Regions from separate parts of the Sinobaca sp. SA16-1 genome, predicted to be linked through region 2. Evidence: predicted binding sites of a transcription regulator. Region 2 holds the regulator's gene; each other region holds the start of a gene.
The links. Region 2 encodes LexA, which represses DNA repair genes until DNA is damaged. Its sites were predicted from a motif close to CGAACATATGTTCG; they were not measured.

Region 1 (8,108 bases), 290 kb from region 2:
GATTTCTTCGGACTCATCTGAAAATTCTCCGATTTTTGTGCCTGTTGCATCTTGATCTGCTTCGGAAACCGCGCGTCTTTCAATATACACTTCTTCACGCTGTACCGGTACTTTAATCGTTTTTTCAACTTCTACTACTTCTTTTCTAACTTCTACTTCGCCTTTTTCTACCTTTTTCTTGCTCACATCCAGCTTTTCTTCATGCAGACGCAGGGCCTGCTGTTCTTCTGTTTCTGCATCGCCTTCACGTTTTGCAGAAGCTGTTTCCGAAGGCTGTGCTGCTGCAGGTCTGCTCTCGGATGGGACCGCTTTTAAAGATGGAGATCTTTTTTCTGTTGTATGCGTTTCTTTTTCCTGTGCTGATGACGCAGTCGCTGTATGTTCGGTAAAGCTTCTCGATGTAACGGCTGTGCCTTCGTGAGCCACGACAATAATATTGCCTTCTCTAATGTCCGTGTCGTATTTTTCAGCCTCTTCTCCTGTAAGCCCAAGACGGATTAAGGTGACATCTGATTCTTCTGCCTGATGTTCCGGAGAGAGCGCTTCTTTTAAGTTCTCTACAAGACCTCTGCCGCTGCTGCCTTCTTTTGTATGTTCTAAATGAATATTTGCTCCTGTTTCTTTAGAAAGATAAGCAGCGCTGTCTTTGTTGTTTAATACAATCGAAATATCATTTGATTCAAGTCCTTGTTCTTTTAGTCCGGCTACTGCACCAATAGCCTGTTGTTCGTTCTGGTAAGATCCAATTACTCTTGTTTCCATTTTATAAAACCTCCGTTTAATGTAGGTACCTGTTTGTTCTTTATTTAGTATGCTATGGTTTACCTTCCCTTCTAAGGCTTTTTGAAACTAAATTCTCTTGTATCACAGCAAACTCAAGACAAAAGACTATTCCTTCTGGAAACAATCTCTATCCTACGGCCTAGTAAAGCATAAAAAGGTCCTCCTTTTTTATAGGAGAACCTCGAACAGCTGTTACTCTTCCGTTATGTCCCATGTATAGCGGAAGTCAATGCATCCATTTAATGTCTGCGCTACCGGACAGCCTCTGTCAAACACTTGAAGCGCTCTTTCAGCCGGCTCTTTTTTGCCTGCCGGAATGCTTAGTTCAAAATGGACGTCAATTTTTGTGATTTTCAGTACGCCTTCCGGCGCTTCAATTGTTCCTTTGGCAACAGCTTTTAATTTATTCGGATAAGGTGGTATACCGCGCGCATCCAGCGCGCCGGATAAAGTGCCGGTAAGTCAGCCTCCTGCTGAGGCAACAATATGATCGAGTGTTGATGGATATTCGGTTTCAGGAGAAACACCGTAAAACTCTTTCACTCCTCCATGCACGCCGTAATGAAACGGCTCCTCGAATCCTTCAATATAAGCTTTACGGTGAGGCGGTTCATGCTGCTCAATATTAATTGTCGTTAATTCAATAGGCTTATTCATGGATTTCCCTCCTTGAATTTGGTGATGATCAACTGTTCCCTTTTTATCATTCTTTTAAGCATAGCCTCTTTTTTCTGCTGATAAAGTAGTCTATACTTTTATACGAACAAACGTTTCTATTCCATATCGGAAAAGGGGTGCTGCGCGGTGGATGAGCGGATTATTTTTTTAATCGATATGCAGTCTTTTTATGCCAACCTGGAAAAGCTGGCCCATCCTTTATTAACAGAACAGCCTGTCGTGGTTGCCGGAGACCCTTCTATTCGGAGTGGTGTTATTTTAGCTGCCTGTCCGACTGCTAAATCCTACGGGATTCAAACCGCGGAACCAATCTGGCAGGCGCAGTACAAGTGTCCGCACGTACATATACTCAAGCCCCATATGCAGTTTTACGTTGATGTATCCGTTACGATTTCCACTTTTCTGGAGCAGTACAGCACGGCCGTCGAGCCTTACAGTATTGATGAAATATTTCTTGATCTTCCCGCCATGTCTTACGAAAAAGCTGAACTGCTTGCCCGGCACATAAAGCAGCGCCTGCTTCGGGAAATTGGCGTTCAGGCCCGTATTGGCATTGGCCCGACAAAGGTTTATGCCAAGATGGCCTGCGATCATTTTGCGAAAGAAAACGAAACAGGTACCGCTGTTTTATGCGATGCTAATGTCGCCGAACAGCTGTGGCCTCTTCCAATAAGAAAATTGTTCAGCGTAGGCAGCCGGATGGAAGCGCACCTTCTTAATATGGGAATTCGTACCATCGGCCAGCTGGCCGGTTTTCCGCTCCGCGACTTAAAGAAAAGATGGGGTATTAACGGAGAACTGCTTTGGCAGACCGCACACGGCCGGGACGCTTCCCCGGTTTCCCCTGCTACTCATCAAAAAAGAAAATCCATCGGCCATCATATGACTCTGCCGCGCGATTATTACCACTGGTCGGAAGTCAAAGTAGTGCTTCGGGAACTGAGTGAAGAAGTAAGCAGACGGTGCAGGCAGCAGGCCTCCTTAGGGCAGGTAGTCAGTACAGGAGCCGTCGGGCAGGAACATGGGTTTCCACGGTCTTTCCAGCGGCAGCAGCGCCTTTTTGAACCGACGAACAGCGGGAAGGTTATCTTTAAAACAGCGTCCGCTTTATTTAAAGATTACTGGGACGGCACCCCGATTAGAAGCCTCGGTATTTCCTTGAGTGCCCTTCAGCCGGATGAGTATAAGCAATTAAGTTTATTTAACAGTGAAGAGGTTCCGGAAGTTCTGTATCATACCATTGATCAGCTGAAAGATAAGTACGGAATGGATGCCGTTCTCTACGCTTCCTCTCTTTCTCCTGCCGGACAGGCTGTGATTCGTGCCAAAAAAATCGGCGGCCATTATAAATAATTTTGTTTCTTCTATTATAAAAGGTGGTATAAGTAGACATCAGCCGCTAAGGGAGGAATTTGTATGCATAAACTGAGCCGTCTGCTTTTCAGGGCATCAAGAACGATGGGTGATGCCCAGGCCGTCCGCAACGGTACCATAGGAAAAAGAATTGCCCGCCGTCTTATTGGAAGACAGGCCGGAAGATTGATTCGTAAAATTATCCGCTGATTTGTATGACCGCCCTCATTTTTATATTACATTTAAGCGATGTAACCGCACCATATCTTTCCATAGAAAAAGCCAGGCGGCTGCCTGGCTTTCTTTTGTTTCTTACGATTCGTGAACTCCTAACGCAATTTTTGCGTAACGGGACATCATGCTCTTATCCCACTGCGGGCTCCATACAATGTCGACGTCGACTTCTTTGATTTCACCGAATTCCTGCAGCTCTTCCAGCGAGCTTTTTATGTCGCTTACTATCGTGGCTGCTAAAGGACATCCCATCGCGGTTAATGTCATGGTGATTTTAACATTGTTTTCATTATCAAGGTCTACATTGTATATTAAGCCTAAATTGACTATATCAATATCCAGTTCCGGGTCAATAACGTTTTCGAGTTCTGCATAGACGCGGTCAATCATTTCCTGTTTTTCATCTGTCATGTTATCTACCTCCCGTTCTTTCTACAAAAAGTATAACAAAATCCAGCTGAATAGAACAAATTCCTGCTTTTGGCCAGCAGATAACTGTTCAATACCGGCTTATTTATAGTATACTTCATCATGTACTTTAAAAGCCTGCATTTGTATTTTGCACTTATTCCTTAATGAAAGGAGAACAAACCAGCATGCTGCTATGGATTACTGCTATTATCCTTGGCCTCGCGGCCGCTTATCACTTATCGGCCCGATGGGTTCCAGCCGGCCGGGCATCCTGCACCGATCTCCCGGACAAGGCTCTTCTTTCAGGAGATACTGTTATATTAGATATCCGGGAATATCAGGATGCCGCACACAATCCGGTATCCGAGGCACAGGTGCTTCCTTATCCGTATTTAAAAAGGTATCTCCCTACTATTGAAAAGCAGCATGTTTTTCTAATAGCTCCAGACAAGGTTTCAAAAAACCTCGCTATTCGGATGCTGCGCAGAAATAATATACATGTTGCCCGTTATACCATTGTGGAGCGCAGCACACATGGAGGACAGCCGCTTAAAGCTCCATGTAATTAGTATCACGAATACTTTCAATAGAAAGCAGCTAATTACTCAGTTGTTTTCTTTTTTCTTTATACAAATGAACAGGTGTTCATTATTCTCTACCTTTCTTTTACCTATTCTAGTATACTTGCATTAATTCCACTAAAGGAGGCCGCACATATGAAGAGAGAGGATCTACTTGCACCGGCTCAATACAATATCGTAAATGAGCTGGACGCATACAAAAATGATGATCAGAAAACCGCCATTCGGTGGATGAACGAAAAAAAAGAACGGCGTGATGTTTCCTACAAAACCCTGTTGGAAAAAGCCAGCCAGTTTGCCGGGGTGCTTCTCGAGCAGGGAATAGAAAAAGGCGATAAAATCCTTATTATTGTTCCGAGGCTTCCAGAAGCTTATATGATGTATCTTGCCTGCTTGAAAGTCGGAGCGGTCGCTATTCCGAGTTCGGAAATGCTTCGTTCCAAAGATCTGATTTATCGTCTCCATCACTCTGAAGCTGTCGGAATTATCGCACATCATCATTCGACAGAAGAAGTGGATGCTATCACTGAAGAGCTGCCTCACCTGCAGTTTAAGATGACCCTTGGAGGTGCGGTGGACGGATGGCTTCACGCAGATGCCCTTGCTGAAACAAAAGAAAAGAATCTTCCTACAGCAGATACAAACAGCAGTGATGTAGCCTTTTTATCCTACACTTCCGGTACAACCGGAAATCCTAAAGGCGTTATCCATACTCATGCCTGGGCATATGCCCACGTAAGGACTGCAGCTAAAGAATGGCTTGGTGTCAGGGAAAATGATATCGTCTGGGCCACTGCAGCGCCGGGATGGCAGAAGTGGGTATGGAGCCCATTTCTTTCTACCGTTATGCTTGGGGCTACTGCTTTTGTTTATCATGGCGGATTTAAGCCGGATACTTATTTACAGCTTCTGCAGGAAGAGAATATTCAAGTACTTTGCTGCACGCCTACCGAGTACCGCTTAATGGCAAAAGTCGACAACCTTGGCTCATACAGCCTCCCTCATCTCCGGAGCACCGTATCAGCCGGAGAGCCGTTGAACCGACCAGTGATTGAAGCGTTTAAACAGGCTTTTAATGTAGACGTAAGAGATGGTTACGGGCAGACAGAAAATACCCTTCTGGTCGGAACACTTTTAGGTATGGACGTAAAGCCCGGCTCGATGGGCAAGCCGACACCCGGGAATCCGGTCGCTATTATTAATGATATGGCTGAACCTGCCGGCATCGGAGAAGTAGGCGATATTGCGGTGCATAAAGACTGCCCGGCTCTTTTTAAACATTACTACAGAGATGCGGAAAGAACAGCAGGCTCATTCAGAGGCGACTGGTATTTAACAGGAGATCAGGCCTCTATGGATGAGGACGGTTATTACTGGTTTGAAGGCCGCAGTGATGATATTATTATCAGCTCCGGCTATACGATTGGGCCATTCGAGGTCGAAGACGCTCTTCTTAAGCATCCACAGGTGCAGGAATGCGCCGTTGTGGCTGCCCCTGACGAAGTCAGAGGAAATATCGTAAAAGCATTTGTTGTTATAAAAGGTGATCAGCCAGCGGATAAAGATCATTTTGTACTAGAGCTGCAGAACCATGTTAAACAAATGACAGCGCCTTACAAATACCCGCGTCGCATTGAATTTATAGAAGAACTGCCAAAAACCACGTCTGGTAAAATCAGAAGAGTGGACCTGCGCAAGCAGAGCCGCTAGGTCACAAAAAAAGCAGAACCCCTGCAGGGGTTCTGCTTTTTTTTATGTCTGCTGTTGTTTGATCCATTCAATAAAAGCAGCTTCCGCTTTTTTTAACGTCCTCTGAAGCCGTTCATCCGTAATAACTCCGTTGTCATCGATTTTTTTAGGAGCAGCGCCTATAAATACTTCCGGCTGCTGCAATACCAGACTGCCGCACGCAGCCAGCGTCTGCTTTATCTGTACTTGTCCTAAAGCCGTGCCCAGAATGGTAGGAGAAGCACCTAAAACAAAGGCAGGCTTTTTATCCAGAACGTTTTCATTTGTTACACTGCCCGCCCAATCCAGCGCATTCTTCATAACTCCCGGCATGCCGTGGCTGTATTCCGGACTTACGATCAATATACCGTCTGCCTGTTTGAGCTTTTTTTTCATTTCGGCCGGGTGGTCGGGATCTCCGCCTACTTCTTCATCCGCATTAAAAAGAGGAATATCTGCCAGATCAATCCATTCATACTCTACTTTGCTGTCTGCCTGTTCTATCATGTGATGCAGCACTTTTTTGTTTAAAGATTCTTTGCGAAGACTCCCGGCAATTGCAGCGATTTTTATTTTCATTTTTACATTCCTCCCGTCATTTCTACATTACAGATTTACATTCTGCCCCGCAACAATGCTGATTGAAAAAAACTATGAAAGAAATAGTAACAAGGTACCATATATTGCAAAAATTTCTTTGTTATGATAATAGTCATCTGCTATACTTAATTTGTTCTAATCACTTTATCTGAATAATATCACAATTACCGCTATTCCTACGGGCCTACATAGTATTTTACCCAAATGGCCCGTTAAATAGAAATAAATAATACATAGGAGGGTTATAGTTGGGAATTAACGATTTTTTAGCAACCGTCGGCGGATATGTCTGGGGTCCTCCCCTTCTTATTTTGTTGGTTGGAACAGGTATTTATCTTACTATCCGGTTGTCCTTTCTTCAGTTTACGATGCTGCCCTACGCATTAAAGACAGCTTTCACAAAAAATCAGGATAAGAAATCCGAAGGGGATATTTCCCACTTTCAATCCTTGATGACCGCTCTTGCAGCAACAATAGGTACAGGTAACATAGCAGGGGTTGCTACCGCAGTTGTTATTGGTGGGCCCGGAGCTGTATTCTGGATGTGGATTTCTGCATTAGTCGGTATGGCAACAAAATATGCGGAAGCTATTCTTGCTGTAAAATACCGTGTTAAAGATGCCAACGGTCAAATGGCCGGCGGCCCTATGTATTATATTGAAAAAGGATTGGGATGGAAATGGCTGGCCGTTTTGTTCGCTGTTTTTGCCGCCATCGCCTCTTTTGGTATAGGAAATACTGTACAGTCCAACTCTGTAGCTGACGTGCTGCAGGAGAACTGGGCGGTTCCTGTATGGATTACCGGTCTTGTTCTTATGTTTTTTACTGCTTTTGTTATTTTAGGCGGGATTAAATCCATCGGACGCGTCGTAGGTTTTATCGTACCATTCATGGCTTTATTTTATGTTACTGCCGGACTTATTATTCTTATATTAAACCTGGAGTTGATCCCGGGCGCTGTATGGCTCATCCTATCTGACGCCTTTACCGGCCAGGCTGCTGCTGGTGGTGCCGTTGGTGTCGCTATCCAATACGGTGTAGCCCGAGGGGTGTTCTCAAACGAAGCAGGTCTTGGTTCCGCTCCTATTGCCGCAGCGGCTGCCAAAACCGATTATCCGGGACGCCAGGCGCTCGTATCTATGACCCAGGTATTTATTGATACCATTGTTATCTGTTCGATTACCGGCGTAACGCTTGTAATGGGAGGCATGTATTTAGATGGGGCTGACGGGGCCGCACTGACTTCCGCGACCTTTGAGTTCTTTTTAGGACCTATTGGAGCCACTATCGTTGCGATTGGGTTAGTATTCTTTGCTTATTCCACGATACTCGGCTGGTCCTATTACGGCGAACGCTCTGTATACTACTTGTTTAAAACGTCCAGAGCTATTATGACATACAGGCTTTTGTATGTTGTAGCCGTTTTTGTTGGAGCCGTTCTACAGCTCGATACGGTTTGGGCTTTAGCTGATATCATGAACGGTTTAATGGCTGTGCCGAACTTAATTGGCCTGCTCCTCCTTTCTGGTGTTGTCGTAGCGGAAACAAAAATATTCCTGAAGAAAAAACGAGAAGAAGAACGAATGGCAAAATAACACAAACTGCCTTATCAAAAAGATGCCGGTTATCAACTATTGATAACCGGCATCTTTTTTGTTTTACCCGGGAAGGATTTACACTACCGGGTGCGTCAATTCTTCTCCTGTCAGCGCCTGCAGGATGTGATCTGCTGTCATATGA
Region 2 (8,108 bases):
CCTTCCGCAAAATGGTAACCGAAAACCTTCCTCCGCAGCCAAATGCCTACGAGGAGATTCGTCAGACAAACATGGGAAAAGTACAGCCGGAGCCGAAAGACCAGACAGAAATGGAAATCGGGCCGAACCGCTGCGCGGTATCATAAATTAGAAGGAGAGTTTATTATGAATGCAACTAAAACTGTAGACGCCAAAGGCTTGGCATGTCCAATGCCGGTTGTAAAAGCAAAAAAAGCAATGGATACCCTGCAGACAGGGGATGTGCTGGAAATCGTTTCAACAGATAAGGGAGCCAAAGCAGATCTGCCGGCGTGGACCAAATCATCGGGCCACGAGTTACTGGAGCAGGCAGAAGAAAACAATGAATTTACATTCTGGATCAAAAAAGGATAGAGGAGAGAATAAAAAAATGGAAGAAACAAAAAACGGAACAACAATGGTCGTATTTGATGGAGACCTGGATAAAGCAATTGCCAGCTTTATTATCGCTACAGGCGCTGCAGCAATGGGAAAGAACGTAACGATGTTTTTCACTTTCTGGGGATTGAACGTGCTTCGGAAAGATAACGTCATCAGCGGCAGTGATAAATCGATGATGGAAAAAATGTTCGGAAAAATGATGCCGCGCGGTCCGGAAAAACTGGCTATGTCGAAAATGAATTTTGGCGGTATGGGACCGAAAATGATGAAAAAAATGATGAAAAATCATAATGTGTCTTCTTTGAAAGAGATGATTGAAATGGCCCAGGACCTGGATGTAAAAATGGTGGCCTGCACAATGTCTATGGACGTCATGGGACTCAAAGAAGAAGAATTGATTGATGGACTGGATTACGCCGGTGTCGCTACTTACCTGGCAGAAGCAGAAGAGTCCAACATTAACCTGTTTATTTAATACGTATACTGCAGAAAAGAGCCTGTGCCCCTAAGGGAACAGGCTCTTTCTAATATGTAGGGTGGATACGGACTGAACGACAGGAAACCCGGCAGCTGTCAGGCGATGCCGCAGGAAGTGACAGCGCCCATAATACCGGCTATAGCAATTCCTACTATAAATTTTTTCACGTTAGTCCTCCTGTATCTATATATTCATAATTATGGTAAATAGTTTACTTTATTATAGTCGATATTTCCTAAAAAAGGTTGCATTTTATTAGCTTTTTCTATGTATCGGTTTAAAACCGCGAATATGAAGAAAAAATCTTTTATAATAGAAGAAGAAAACAAGAAAGCGGGGAGATAATATGACAGAAGAGTTATACCATGATCTTTTTTTAAAAGATGCGGGGTTTCTTCCAGTCGAAATAGAAAAGTTAATGTTGGAGTATGCCGAAGAATTCCAGCATGCGGAGATTCAGCAGGTTATAAAGCATACAGATGAGCATTATACCGTCGTTACAAAAGTAACAAAATAAAAAAGCTCTCAAGCGTGAGAGCTTTAGATGATTATTTTTTTTGGATTTCAACTGCTTTATGCTCAATTTCATCGTACGAGTTAGTGCCGTTAGCGTAATCTTTTACCATACTCTCAAATGACCGGAATAATCGTTCATCCGCCGGGTCCTGCAGGTTAAGGCCCAATGAATCAGCAACTTCCTTTTGGTCCCGTCGAAAAGCGTCATCGGCTTCAAACGTATTTCCTTCTTTATATTTGTCCATATGATGGTCAACAAACTTTTTAATAATATCCACATGTATCTCTCCTTTGTTTAAATGGTCTCTTTGTTCTCTTCCCGGTTCCCGGGATATCAAAACGATGAAGCAGGAAGAACCGATTTGAAGCACCTCCAGGCAGAAAGCGCACAATTTTAAGATGGAATACAAGGGACAAGGACTCTCCCTTGAAGGATACGGTATACTGTAGGATAATGGCATACGGAAAGGGGATGGAACGAATATGGTAAGTGGAAGAAATACAGAAGATATGATTATGGATTTAGCGAGTCAGCTTTCTATCGAGCAGGCAAGAAACAAAATTTTATGGGATCTTATTCTACGTCATAATGTACTTTCTCAAAAAGATGTTGATAAAGAAGTAGAAAAGCATTATGAAACCTATCGCACCACTTCTTATGAAGAATTAACCGGGTTTAACTTAAGAGAAGACACCAAGCCGGTAAAAGAACCAGAACCAGAAGAATAAAAAAAAGCGTTCCCTGCAGGGGACGCTTTTTTAATGCCTTACGACATCAAGAAATAGAAAAAAGATAGATTTTACTGCGGTAAATACGAGAAGAAAAATGAACACCAGAACCAGTATAGTAAGAGCGAGAGTCTCCTGAAAATGGAGAATATCGATCAAAATTAAGTTAGCAAGCACAGCGGAAATTACGCCGATAAATAATGTACTGTTAAATACACGTTCCATTATATTAGATGCAGCCATTTCAACATCTCCTGATTAGTATAGATTCCGCTCTTGTGAAATAGTGAGCGTTGTTTGCCTTATTCCTATTAAACCGCATTAGAGACGTGAAATCAATGTCTAAAAAGTGACAAAACAGCGAAAAAAATGACTAACTGGTGAACAATAGAAAAAAAGAAGCAAATAAAAATAGAATACCCAGTGGGCATTCTATTTTTCGTATATATCATCGGCAAGCAGCTTAATAGGACTGCCGCACTGAGGGCAATTCTGGTATTCCTGATCAATAGCAGCATCGCTTAGATCAGAAGCCGGCATCTGCACCTCTGCTTTTGTTTCTTTGCCGCATGAATGGCATTTAATATAGAGCAATGGCTTATCTCCTTTCCATGATCATAGCTGTATTTAATTATATATTTGTATACCACAACAGGTTTTTTCAAAACCTCTCAATGAAAAAACGGCTTTCTTCAATAATGAAGGAAGCCGTTTTCTATTCGTTAATGAATGGTGCGGAAAACGCCGATGACTTTACCAAGAACAGTACAGTCATCAAGAATAATAGGGTCCATGGCTGCATTTTCAGGCTGCAGGCGGATATAACCGCTCTCCCTGTAAAAACGCTTTACGGTCGCTTCGAGCTCTTCGGTCATTGCTACAATAATGTCTCCGTTGTTTGCTGTCTGCTGCTGTCTGACAATAACCAGGTCTTTATCGTAAATACCGGCTTCAATCATACTTTCCCCCTGAATAGTAAGGACAAAAACATTCTCATGTTCATTTGCCACCATACGTTCCGGAAGAGGAATGTATTCCTCTATGTTTTCGATAGCTGTAATGGGTTCACCGGCTGTAACTTTACCGAGCATCGGAACGTACACAGCAGAGCTTTCGGATATTTCAGGCGGTGCATCTTCAAAAGACAGCACCTCTATTGCTCTTGGTTTAGTAGGATCGCGTCGAATAAAACCTTTGCTTTCAAGCCTGGATAAATGTCCGTGCACGGTAGAACTGGAAGCGAGTCCCACAGCTTCTCCGATTTCCCGGACAGACGGGGGATAGCCTTTTAGACGTACTTCCCCTTTTATATAGTCAAGTATTTGTTCTTGTCGTTTTGATAATTTAGTCAAAGTCCCGGCACCTCCTGTGCGTGTAATGTTATTTTAAAAAATTGTATCATGAATAATACGAACATGCAAACATCCGTTCTAATTTTACTTGACGGGAACAGAAGTTCTTATTATACTTTTAAAAAAGGGAACACACATTCTTAAAAACGGGGGAATTACAATGATTTCAAAAATAACGAATGTAACGATGCAGGAATGGATGATATTATTACTATTTGCAGCATCAATTTTATTTCTAATTATAGCCGTCCAGATTAATGCACCAGATGCAGAAGCAGGTTTTGTTTATGAAGACGATATAACGGAGGAAGCAGAAGAGCTTCAGATCGAACAGGAATTAACCGCCTATCAATGGGTGAATTATACCCTGGACTAATGAAAGTAATCAGAAGGTGAAGTGGGACGATGGAGAAGTGCATTATCTACTGCAGGGTGAGTACCGAAAAGAAAGAACAGCAGACTTCTCTGGAGCGGCAGGTGGAGGAATTGACATCTCTTGCCAAGAGAAACAATCTGCCTATTTATAAAACAATCAAAGAAGAACAGAGCGGCTATTCTATGGAAAGAGAAGGGCTGCTGGAGATGCTTGAAGACTTTTCGTCAGGAAAGGCTTCTATTTTGTGCGTGCAGGATGATACGAGACTTGGAAGAGGCCATGCAAAAGTAGCGGTCCTTCACGCCCTCCACAAAAGTGGAGTAACAATTTATTCCGTCCGGGAAAACGGCGTGCTTGAATTATCTGAGTCAGACAGTATGCTGATTGATATACTCTCCATCGTGGAGGAGCATCAGCGCAGGCTGCATAATTTTAAGATCAAGCGCGGAATGAAGCGGGCAGTAGAAAATGGCTACCGCCCCGATAAGAATTTAAAAAACCGGGGCCAGGGAGAGCGTGTAAAAAAAGAAGTGCCGATAGAAGAGATCATCAGGCTCCGTCAGCGGGACCTTCCCTTTTATGATATTGCCGCGACCCTGCGCGGACTCGGATACGATGTATCTAAAGCCACGGTGCACCGGCGCTACCGGGAGCATATGAAAAAAGAAGATGAACAGTCGTAGTGAAGGCTGAGCGCCTTTGGTGAGGCCCTATACCTTCCTATCCCTCCAGAACAAAGATGGTTCCGTTTGCATAAAAGCGGGTATATAAGTACCATTAATATAGAAGGATATTCATGGAAACGAACATAAAAGGGGGGAATATCATGTTATCCCAAGACAAAATTGCACGCATTAATGAGCTGTCCCAGCGCGCGAAGACAACCGGCCTGACGGAGTCTGAGAGCATAGAACAGCACGAACTGAGAGAAGAATACCTGCAGAGTTTCCGTTCGTCATTTAAAGACCAGCTTCATTCGGTTAAAGTAGTGGATCCTGAAGGCGCTGACGTTACCCCCGATAAGCTGGACCGATCAAAGAAAGAACGTAAAGTGTACCGCTCCAGATAGCGTGGCACACAAATATATTCTTCATCTGGCGTAATGATATTATATTCGTATATGAGCCGCTGCCCGAAGAGCGGAATCCGGAAGACCATTTTCGTTAAAACAATAGAGGATGGTCTTTTTAACGTGGTTACAACTCCGTTAAACAAAAGGAATTAGAAACAGCGGAGATGGTAGATCCGGCCTGTCAAAAGAAAGCCGGCACGATTTAGAAAAATTCCACGTATTTCGCCGCGATTCTTGTATAATAAAAAGAAAGCGTTTATTATTTATTCATGGATGGACGTTAATTACTAAACAGAGACAAGGGGAGAATACGATTATGGCAGCGCAGACTACAGCGACGCAATTAGAAAATTTAGCTATTAATACGATTCGTACGTTATCGATCGATAGCATTGAACGGGCTAATTCCGGTCACCCGGGATTACCTATGGGAGCGGCACCAATGGCCTTTACTTTGTGGACAGAGTGCATGAATCATAATCCTGGCAACCCGGAATGGTTTAACCGCGACCGTTTTGTTCTATCCGCGGGACACGGCTCTATGCTTTTATACAGCCTGCTTCATCTTACCGGCTATGACCTTTCTCTGGAAGAGCTTCAGAACTTCAGACAGTGGGGAAGCAAAACTCCGGGACACCCGGAATACGGCCATACACCAGGCGTTGAAGCCACCACCGGTCCGCTTGGCCAGGGGCTTGCGATGGCAACAGGCATGGCTATGGCAGAGCGCCATATGGCAGCTACTTACAACAAAAGCAGCTTCCCGCTCGTAGATCATTATACATATGTTCTATGCGGCGATGGGGATATCATGGAAGGGGTCAGTTCAGAGTCCGCTTCTTTAGCCGGTCACCTGAACCTGGACCGCCTGATTGTGCTTTATGATTCCAACGATATTTCGCTCGATGGCGATCTGCACCAGTCATTTTCCGAAAATGTCATGCAGCGTTATGATGCATATGGCTGGCACACCATCCTCGTAAAAGATGGCAATGATACGAAAGCTATTAAAGAAGCAATTGAAGAAGCAAAGCAAGCAGGCAAGCCAACTTTAATCGAAGTCAAAACGACAATCGGTTACGGCTCTCCTAATAAAGGCGGTACCAACGCAGCACACGGTGCTCCGCTTGGCGCTGAAGAAATTACATTGGCCAAAGGAATGTACAAGTGGGAATACGAAGAAGAATTCCACGTACCGGCAGAAGTAACGGCCTTTTTCGCTGAGAAAAAAGCAGCAGGCGCCCGCAAAGAAAAAGAATGGAACGATTTGTTTACGGATTACCAGAAAAAGCACCCAAAAGATGCTGAACAATTCATTAAGGCGCTAAAAGGGGAGCTTCCTGAAGGATGGGAAAAAGAACTTCCCGCCTATACGAATGAAAAGGTAGCTACGCGTGCTGCTTCAGGCGATGCGCTTCAGGCCATTTCCAAGCACGTGCCATCGTTATTCGGCGGCTCGGCTGACCTGGCTTCTTCCAATAAGACATTAATTAAAGAAGAAACAGATTTTACAAAAGATAATTACAAAGGACGTAACATCTGGTTTGGCGTAAGAGAATTCGCCATGGCTTCTGCACTTAACGGTCTTAAGCTGCACGGAGGCGTACACCCATATGCATCCACGTTCCTGGTGTTCTCTGATTACCTTCGTCCGGCACTTCGCTTAAGTGCATTAATGAATCTGCCTGTAACGTATGTGTTCACACATGACAGCATTGCAGTCGGAGAAGACGGCCCAACACATGAACCCGTTGAACAAATCGCTGCTCTTCGTGCAATCCCGGGCGTTCACGTCATCCGTCCAGCCGACGGCAATGAAACATCCGCGGCCTGGAAAGTGGCATTGGAGAGCACAGGCGGCCCAACCGTTCTGTCTCTAACCAGACAAGGTCTTCCTACGCTGTCAACTTCTGCTGAAAGAGCGGAAGAGGGCGTAGCTAAAGGCGCATATATCGTAGAATCTGTTGGTTCACCAGAAGTGCAGCTTCTGGCTACCGGTTCGGAAGTGGCGCTGGCAGTGGATGCCAAAGCCGCACTTGAGCAGGAAGGAATTGCGGCTAACGTAGTAAGTATGCCCGATTTTCTTGCTTTTGACCGCCAGCCGCAAAGCTACAGAGACAGCGTGCTGTTAAAAGGAGTACCAGCTCTAGGTATGGAAATGGGATCAACAATGCCTTGGTACAAGTACGTAGGCACAGAAGGCGCCGTTCTCGGAATTGATGAATTTGGAGCTTCTGCTCCTGGAGATAAAATTATGGAAGAGTATGGCTTTACAACCGAAAATGTAGTATCTATTGTAAAAGACCTGCTTCAAAAATAAAAAGCAAAGCCTGGACGAGATCCAGGCTTCTTTTTTTACGGATCTGGAAATTGAAGCAAATCACTGGGAGGCTCTTTTCATCCGCCTGTTAGTAAGGTATAATGTTAGAGGTCCTTACAGTATCCACGAAGGATAAAAAGGATGTTCACTAGAAATAGAAGGAGGAAGTGCCGGAATGGATTGGCTTTGGTTTGTACTCGTCGGCGTACTGTGTTTAATCGCAGGGGCAGCGCTTGGTTTTTTTATCGCCAGAAAAACAATGATGAACTACTTAAAGAAAAACCCGCCTATTAATGAACAGATGCTGCGGGTTATGATGATGCAGATGGGGCAGAACCCTTCACAGAAGAAAATTAATCAGATGATGAAGGCTATGCAGCGTCAGCAGGATACAAAAGAATCAAAAAAGGAAACAAAAAAAGAGTTGAAAAATGCAAAAAAATAATAGCAGCGCTCTCTAATACAGAGAGCGTTTTTTTATGCTTTTTCTGCGCTTTACGCAGCTCCTTTCTTGAAGGCAAAAAGGGAAATGGCGTATGATAATAAACAATTAGACAAACGAACAAGAAAGCAGGGAGAGACATGCAGATCTTCTGGTCGCTGCGATGGTTTTTTAAAAAAGAATGGCTGGCATACAGCGTGGGGATCGGCATATTAATGCTCGTATCCGCTCTGTCTCTGCTTCCCCCCTACGCGGCAGGAAGGGTAGTAGACCAGATTGCCGAGGGCACGTTGACAGTTGGGGATTTACAGTACTGGGCAGTCCTGCTTCTCGGAGCAGGAGTGTTGATGTATATATTCCGCTACATATGGCGGATTATGATTTTTGGGGCGGCGATCCGCCT
Region 3 (8,108 bases), on a different contig from region 2:
GGCGTTTTTTTGACAAGTCCCTGCTTGGTAATAAACAGCAGTTTGTTTGTCGTATCAAACGTACGGATCGGCAGGGCTTTAATCAGTTCGTCGCCCGCCTCCAGCTGCACCAGGTTACCGATGTGCTGGCCGTTGTCTTTCCAGCGGATCTCGGAAAGCTGGTGAACCGGCATATAGATATACTGACCGCGCTTTGTAAACAGCAGCAGCGTGTCTGTTGTGTTCATTTCCTTGAAATACAGCAGCTCATCGGTTTCTTTCATGCCGGGCTTATCTTCTTTAGAAGCCGAATAGGATCGAATGCTCGTCCGTTTGACATACCCTTCCTGCGTGGCTGTAATAATAACGTCTTCGGAAGGAATCATTCCTTCCATGTCCACTACCAGCTCTTGGATATGTTCTTCAATTTTAGTAAGGCGCTCATCGTTATACAGCTTACGAATCCGCGTTAGTTCTTTTTTAATCACATCCATCAGCTTTTTGTCGCTCTTTAGTATGCCTTCAAGACGGGTGATCTCTTTGCGGAGTGCTTCTGCTTCTTTTTCAAGCGTTACAATGTCGGTATTGGTTAAACGGTACAGCTGCAGGCTCACGATTGCTTCAGCCTGCTCGGGTGTAAAGGAATATTTTTCTTCCAGATTCCGTTTAGCATCTGCCTTGTCGTTGGACTCCCGTATGGCTGCGATGACTTCATCGAGAATCGAAATGGCTTTAATCAGGCCTTCAACGATATGCTGGCGCTTGACCGCTTTATCGAGCTCATGGCGGGACCGGTTTGTAACCACTTCGCGCTGATGGCCGATATAGGCGGATAGAAGCGGTTTAAGTCCCATAAGCTGCGGCGTCTGGTTGTAGATGGCTACCATATTGAAATGATAGGCAATCTGCAGATCGGTCGCCTTGTATAAAAAAGTCAGCACGTTTTCGGGATCGGCTTCTTTTTTTAGTTCTACTACAATCCGCAGACCGGTCCGATCGGTGTCGTCCCGTACTTCGGCAATACCGTCAATCTTTTTATCAAAGCGGATTTCATCCATTTTTTTAACCAGGTTTGATTTGACCACATCATAAGGAATTTCGGTAATCACGATCTGCTTGCGTCCTCCGCGGAGCTCTTGAATGTCCGCATTGGCACGCAGCATTACTTTGCCTTTACCGGTTTCATATGCACTGCGGATGCCTTCAAGCCCCTGAATTGTGCCTCCGGTCGGGAAATCCGGCCCTTTCAGCACGGTCATCAGCTCGTCAACACCGGCTTCCGGTTTATCAATCATCATTAAGGCCGCGTCAATCACTTCGCCGAGCTGATGCGGAGGAATGTCGGTGGCATACCCTGCGCTGATCCCGGTGGAGCCGTTCACAAGCAGGTTCGGGTACATTGCCGGCAGCACAACCGGCTCTTCCTGGGAATCATCAAAGTTCGGAATATATTCAACCGTGCTTTTTTCAATATCGCGCAGCAGTTCTGCTGAAAGCGCGGACAGGCGTGCCTCGGTATAACGCATCGCGGCAGGCGGGTCTCCGTCCACCGAACCGTTGTTACCGTGCATCTGCACGAGCGCATTGCGGACTTTCCAATCCTGGCTCATCCGTACCATCGCTTCGTACACAGAGCTGTCTCCATGCGGGTGGTAGTTACCGATTACGTTACCTACCGTTTTGGCGGCTTTACGAAACGGTTTTTCAAACGTATTGCCTTCGTGGTACATCGCATACAAAATCCGGCGCTGCACCGGCTTTAAGCCGTCGCGGGCATCAGGCAGGGCCCGCTCCTGGATAATATATTTGCTGTAGCGGCCGAAACGGTCGCCGATAACATCTTCAAGCGGTAAGTCTAAAAACTTCTCTGTATGCGTCATTCGTATTCATCCTCCAGGTGAAGGTTTTCGTTTTCCAGAATGTTGCTGTCTTCCTCCAGCCCAAAGGCTACATTCGATTCAATCCACTTCCGGCGGGGTTCTACTTTATCGCCCATCAGTACGCTGACGCGTTTATCGGCACGGGCGAGGTCTTCAATCGTCACCCGGATCAACGTGCGTGATTCCGGGTTCATTGTCGTTTCCCACAGCTGGGTGGCATCCATTTCCCCGAGACCCTTGTAGCGCTGAATGATATAGCCTTTGCCGATTTTTTTCATCGCTTCCTGCATGCCTTCTTCATCCCAGGCATATTCTGTTTTTTCTTTTTTGCCGGAGCCTTTGCTTACCTTGTACAGCGGCGGCAGGGCGATGTACACCTTCCCGGAGGAAATCAGCTCCCGCATGTACCGGTAAAAGAACGTCAGCAGCAGCACCTGAATGTGGGCCCCGTCCGTATCGGCATCGGTCATAATGACAACTTTATCGTAGTTGCGCTCTTCGAGAACAAAATCAGCACCGACTCCCGCCCCGAGAGCATAAATAATCGTGCGGATTTCTTCGTTTTTCATAATATCGTCTATGCGGGCTTTTTCCGTATTGATGACTTTGCCGCGCAGAGGCAGCACCGCCTGGAATTTCCGGTCCCGTCCCTGCTTGGCCGAACCACCGGCAGAATCACCCTCGACAAGGTACAGCTCATTGCGGTCTGGATTTTTAGACTGGGCCGGGGTCAGCTTGCCGCTGAGAAGCACGTCTTTTTTCCGGTTTTTCTTGCCGTTTCTGGCTTCTTCTCTGGCCCGGCGCGCCGCTTCTCTTGCCTGGGACGCCTTGACGGCCTTTTTAATCAGCATCTGGCTGACAGTTGGGTTTTCTTCAAAAAAGTAGGTCAGTTTCTCCGCCAGTACCTGCTCTACGGCAGAACGGGCGTCAGGTGTACCGAGCTTGCTTTTTGTCTGGCCTTCAAACTGGAGCTTTTCCTCCGGCACCCGGATCGAAATCACCGATGTAAAGCCTTCACGGATATCCGAGCCGTCGAGGTTTTTGTCTTTTTCTTTTAACAGGCCGGTCTTTCTTGCGTATTCATTCACAATCCGGGTCAGCGCCGATCTTGCTCCGGACTCATGGGTCCCCCCGTCTCTTGTGCGGACATTGTTTACAAAAGAAAGCGTTGTTTCAGTGTAGGCGTCGTTGAATTGAAACGCGGTCTCCACTTCAATATCCTGGTTCACGCCTTCAAAAAAGACGACCGGATGAAGCGTTTCCTTGTCTTCGTTCAAATATTCCACAAAAGCTTTAATGCCTGTATCAAACGAAAACGTATCGGTCACAACTTCCTTCTGGCGTTCATCGCGGATACCGATCGTTACTCCGCCCAAAAGAAACGCCGCTTCTCTTAAGCGTTCAGCTAACGTGTCATACTGAAACACCGTATGGTTAAAAATCGATGGATCCGGCTTAAACCGGATCGTCGTGCCTGTTTTTTTTGTGGGTCCTTTTTTTACAAGGCCGGTCACCGGCTTGCCGCCGTCCCGGAACGACTGCTGAAAGCTCTCGCCGTTGCGGTCAATCATCACGTCGAGTGATTCAGACAAAGCATTCACAACAGAAGCCCCTACGCCATGGAGCCCTCCGCTCGTCGCATAGCCGCCCTGGCCGAACTTACCGCCGGCATGAAGCACGGTAAGGATGACTTCCGGCGTTGGCTTGCCGGTTTGATGCATTCCGGTCGGCATGCCTCTTCCGGCGTCAGACACGCTGACGCTGTTATCTTTATGCAGAACGACCTGAATGTCTTTGCCGAATCCGGCCAGTGCTTCGTCGACTGCGTTATCTACGATTTCAAAAACAAGATGATGAAGTCCCCGGCTATCGGTACTTCCGATATACATGCCGGGGCGTTTGCGAACCGCTTCAAGGCCTTCGAGGACCTGAATCGACTCGTCGTTATATTGGTATGTTTCCTTTGCTGCCAAAAAATCCGACTCCCTTCTCATGCAAAAACAAATATCTTTGTATAATATCTTATCATACCATACGCCTTTATACGAACGTATGTTTTATATGACACTTCCTCCATCAAAATATCACAAAAAAACAAAAAGAACCAGTTCAACTTTGAACTGGTTCCCGGAATTGTTTTAGCGTGTCATCTGGTATTCGACCTTTATGCACGAATTCATAATGACATTGGTATTTGTTTCCTTTAAAATATCCGTCACCTCTGGATGGGATACGCCGAGCTGGGCCCAGAAGGTGCCGGCGTTAATCTCGAGCGCGTCGCGGGCAACATCGGGAAGAAACTCACTGCGGCGGAATACGTTCACAATGTCTACCGGTCCGTCAATATCCTGCAGGCGCTTCACGGCTTTGACGCCAAGCACCTCATCGACGGTCGGGTTCACCGGGATAATCTCATATCCGGCCTGCTGCATCTGGCTGCTCACCTGATAGGATGTGCGCGAGGGGTTGTCAGACAGCCCCACCACTGCAATGCGTTTGCTCGTATCCAGTATCTGTTTTATTTTCTGCTGGTTCGGGTTCTTGTGTGCCATTGTATCTCTCCTTTAACATCAGGGTTAGAGTAAATCCACCGACTGCAGAAACTCTTCTGCTACGTCGTAAGGGTCTTCGTCTTCGTATTCCACTTTGTAGTTCATCTCCTGCATTTCCTCATCGGTAATCATCCCGCTGAGACGATTCAGGGGCTCTTCGAGTTCCGGATACTCTTCAAGCGTTTCCTGTTTCATGAGAGGTGCTCCCTGGTAAGGCGGGAACAGATTCTCGTCATCTTCCATCAGGGCCAGGTCGTACTCGATAATATCTGCCCCTGTCGAAAAGGCATCAATAAAATCAACCTGTTCGGTCGTTAATGCCCGGGTACGCAGACCTGAATCCATCGTCTCTACATTTTCAAAAGAAAAGCCGTAGATGTCCTGTAACCCTATATACCCGTCTTCGCGGTCGGCAAACTCAAACGTAAAGCCGGCGGTAAGCTGATCCCGGTATGGCTCCATGTCCGAGATCGTCTCAATGCCGAGCTCTTCAGCGGTTTCTGCCCGTACCGCAAGCGCATAGGTATTGTTAAAGGCCATTGGCTCCAGATAGGCCAGGTCGTATTCTTCCATCAGGCCTGTTTTCGTACGTTCATACACTTCTTCTTCGGTCGTTCCCGGCTCCGGCGTTTCATCGAGCAGTGTCGTCAGTGCCGTGCCGGTGAATTCCAGGTAAATATCGACATCGTCGGACTGAAGCGCGTTAAACGCAATATCAGTGCTTCCCATCCCGGTGCGGATATCCACCAGTAAATCCGTTTCCTCCTCAATGAGGTGCTTGTACATATTCGCAATAATTTCCGGCTCAGCGGTAATCTTGCCGCCGATTGTAATCTGCGGCTGCTGGGCAAAGGAAAACAGCGGCGCCAGAGCGATCGCAATCGACAGCCCGAGCACAACAAAAATAGGGGCGAGCGTTTTCCCCTGGGAGCGCTTTTCCGTCATGCGCAGTATAAAGTCAAAAAACAGGGCCAAAAGAGCTGCGGGAAGAGCCCCCAGGAGGATATACGCATTGTTTGCTCTGTCGATCCCGGTCATAATAAAGTCGCCGAGGCCGCCGGCGCTGATCAGCGCTGCGAGCGTAGCCGTGCCGACAATTAAAACCATCGACGTGCGAATGCCCGCCATAATGATCGGCATCGCCATCGGAAGCTCGATTTTACGAAGCTTTCGAAACGAAGACATCCCCATGCCGACAGCTGCTTCCTGAATCGACGGATCGACTCCCTGTATGCCCGTGTATGTATTCCGCAGAATGGGAAGAAGCGCATAGGCGGTAAGAGCGACTACGGCCGGCAGGGTGCCAATTTGATTCAAAAGCAGGATCATAAACCCGAGCAGCGCCAGACTCGGAATCGTCTGCAGCACGGCAGCGACTCCAATAATCGGCTCCGCAAATTTCTGCTTCCGGGTAAGAATAATGCCAAGCGGGACGGCAATCAGAACGGCAAACAACAGCGCCACGACGGACATATGCACGTGCTGCCACATCACCTGCCAGAATTCGCCCTGGCGGGTGGAAAACAGCTCCCATAGTTCCTGTAAGGTCGCCATCAGGCCAGCTCCCCTTCCGGTTTCAGCTGGGCTTTTTTCATAAACTGGACAATATCCCGGTAGCTGAGGACCCCATCAATGCGGGTGCCGGTCAGCACGGGAAGCGCATCGAGCTCCGTGTTGTCAAAGGATTTCAAAGCATGTTTGAGCGTGTCGTCCGGATGCACGGCCGGATCATTGGATACGATGCCTTCGGCTGCCCGCCGTCCGACGTACGTGCGGTCGTCTCTAAAAATATAAAGGGGCGCCGGGTACAGGGGATACCCGCTGACTTCCTGATGCCGTGCGAGCAGGTGGCTGTCCGGATTCATCACTTCTTTTACCCGGGTGTCCCACGGGTCGCGGCGGTCGCCGATAAAGCTTTTCACAAAATCGTCGACCGGCTCATTTACAAGCTCTTCGCGGCTGCCCACCTGAACGATATGGCCGTCTTTCATCAGACAGATGCGGTCGCCAAGGGCGAGCGCTTCGTCAATATCGTGCGTCACAAACACAATCGTTTTCTGGATATCGGCCTGAAGCCGGCGGATATCTTTTTGCAGCTGTTCACGGCTGATCGGATCGAGCGCACTGAACGGTTCATCCATTAAAATAATGTCCGGGTTGCCGGCCAGGGCACGGATAACACCGATCCGCTGCTGCTGTCCGCCGGAGAGTTCGGAGGGCCGGCGGTTCCGATAAGTATCCGGATCGAGGCCGACCATGCGGAGGAGCTCATCCACCCGCTCATGGACTTCTGTTTTTTTCCACTTGCGCATTTCCGGTACGACTGCGATGTTTTCGGCAATCGTCATCGTCGGGAACAGGGCAATCTGCTGGAGCACATAGCCGATGTTCCAGCGCAGCTCCTGGCGGTTCCAGTCGGTGATATCTTTATCCTCGATGGTAATGCGGCCAGAAGTCGGTTCAATAAGGCGGTTGATCATTTTCAGCGTGGTCGTTTTTCCACAGCCGCTTGGGCCGATCAGAACAAAAAACTCGCCTTTGTTGATTGTCAGGTTAAATTGTTCTACGGCGGTGGACTGGTCTGCAAATTGCTTTGTAATGTCGTGAAAAGATATCATGTCGTCAAGCCCTTTCTTGGTATAATCGCCTGTTGCCTCGCATACAGGGGGAGGAAAGCTGACCTAATCATATTTCATCTTCCAATCCTTTACAAACAAAAAGGGACGACAAAAAACCGGAGGGGACGTGGTGTCTCCTCCGGTCTGTTGATTTATTGGTTAAATTACCGCACCGCCGTCTACATTCAGGACGGTGCCTGTAATAAAGGACGCTTCGTCTGAAGCGAGAAATGCGTAGGCGTTGGCAATGTCTTCGGGGGTGCCGAGCGTACCGAGCACCGCTTTTTCTTTCATCATTGCCAAGGCTTTTTCCGGCATTTTCTCTGTCATCGGGGACAGAATGAAGCCCGGTGCCACCGAGTTCACCCTGATTTTCCAGCGGCCGAGCTCTTTCGCCCACGTTTTCGTCATGCCATTGATGCCGAACTTGGAGGCCGCGTAGTTGGTCTGGCCGAAATTGCCATAGATACCTACGACTGAGGAGGCGTTTAAAATCACACCGGACTCCTGCTCTTTCATGAGCGCCGCCGCTTTCTGGGTCATGAGGAATACGCCTTTTAAATTAACGTTTATGACCTTGTCCCAGTCCTCTTCTTCCATTTTTAACAGCTGGGCGTCTGCTGTAATCCCGGCATTGTTGATTAAAATATCCACCTTCGAAAACGTTTGAACGCTTTTTTCGAGGACATGGTCAATATCGGTTTTGTTTGTAATGTCGGCTTTAAGCCCGAGTATGTGACTTTCGTACTCTGTTGATTCGTTAACAACGTGGTCGAGGTCTTCCTGATTCACATCCACGATCACGACGTTCGCGCCTTCTGTGAGAAACTTTTTGGCGGTAGCCGCGCCAATGCCGCGGCCGCCTCCTGTAATAACCGCTGTTTTTCCTTCTAATCGTTTCATGATTTATCCTGATCCTTTCTGTTCGGTGTATTACACAAGACCCATGCTTGCTAGAACGATGGCAACAACAGTAGCGAAAATTGGAATCGCTACGGCAACGACGAAGATGTCTTTATAGGAATCTTTATGCGTCATACCGGTTACGGCAAGGAGCGTCAGGACAGCACCGTTATGAG

Region 1: a site for LexA is predicted at 1,544-1,557, ahead of AC5W2J_RS09705 (DNA polymerase IV). Genes of this name have one in related genera too.
Region 3: a site for LexA is predicted at 3,905-3,918, ahead of parE (DNA topoisomerase IV subunit B). Genes of this name have one in related genera too.

What each region holds. Positions count from the first base shown of each region.
Region 1 covers NZ_JCAKFL010000003.1:334,951-343,058, reverse strand. Annotated here, with positions in the region: gene AC5W2J_RS09720 (YsnF/AvaK domain-containing protein) at 1-762, opposite strand, end outside; partial or broken gene AC5W2J_RS09715 (OsmC family protein) at 976-1,224, opposite strand; gene AC5W2J_RS09710 (hypothetical protein) at 1,246-1,440, opposite strand; gene AC5W2J_RS09705 (DNA polymerase IV) at 1,588-2,814, shown strand; gene AC5W2J_RS09700 (hypothetical protein) at 2,878-3,024, shown strand; gene AC5W2J_RS09695 (metal-sulfur cluster assembly factor) at 3,127-3,459, opposite strand; gene AC5W2J_RS09690 (hypothetical protein) at 3,645-4,028, shown strand; gene mbcS (acyl-CoA synthetase MbcS) at 4,176-5,750, shown strand; gene AC5W2J_RS09680 (NADPH-dependent FMN reductase) at 5,793-6,347, opposite strand; gene AC5W2J_RS09675 (alanine/glycine:cation symporter family protein) at 6,617-7,963, shown strand; gene AC5W2J_RS09670 (2-hydroxyacid dehydrogenase) at 8,042-8,108, opposite strand, start outside.
Region 2 covers NZ_JCAKFL010000003.1:627,125-635,232, forward strand. Annotated here, with positions in the region: gene AC5W2J_RS11135 (MBL fold metallo-hydrolase) at 1-146, shown strand, start outside; gene AC5W2J_RS11140 (sulfurtransferase TusA family protein) at 166-393, shown strand; gene AC5W2J_RS11145 (DsrE/DsrF/DrsH-like family protein) at 410-895, shown strand; gene AC5W2J_RS11150 (hypothetical protein) at 1,245-1,415, shown strand; gene AC5W2J_RS11155 (hypothetical protein) at 1,447-1,692, opposite strand; gene AC5W2J_RS11160 (hypothetical protein) at 1,898-2,143, shown strand; gene AC5W2J_RS11165 (hypothetical protein) at 2,174-2,386, opposite strand; gene AC5W2J_RS11170 (hypothetical protein) at 2,576-2,737, opposite strand; gene lexA (transcriptional repressor LexA) at 2,866-3,495, opposite strand; gene AC5W2J_RS11180 (hypothetical protein) at 3,656-3,871, shown strand; gene AC5W2J_RS11185 (YneB family resolvase-like protein) at 3,901-4,554, shown strand; gene AC5W2J_RS11190 (DUF896 domain-containing protein) at 4,698-4,940, shown strand; gene tkt (transketolase) at 5,260-7,263, shown strand; gene AC5W2J_RS11200 (YneF family protein) at 7,439-7,708, shown strand; gene AC5W2J_RS11205 (ABC transporter ATP-binding protein) at 7,846-8,108, shown strand, end outside.
Region 3 covers NZ_JCAKFL010000002.1:63,082-71,189, reverse strand. Annotated here, with positions in the region: gene parC (DNA topoisomerase IV subunit A) at 1-1,859, opposite strand, end outside; gene parE (DNA topoisomerase IV subunit B) at 1,856-3,832, opposite strand; gene AC5W2J_RS04430 (CoA-binding protein) at 3,998-4,411, opposite strand; gene AC5W2J_RS04425 (ABC transporter permease/substrate-binding protein) at 4,436-5,965, opposite strand; gene AC5W2J_RS04420 (ABC transporter ATP-binding protein) at 5,965-7,029, opposite strand; gene fabG (3-oxoacyl-[acyl-carrier-protein] reductase) at 7,189-7,932, opposite strand; gene AC5W2J_RS04410 (GntP family permease) at 7,963-8,108, opposite strand, start outside.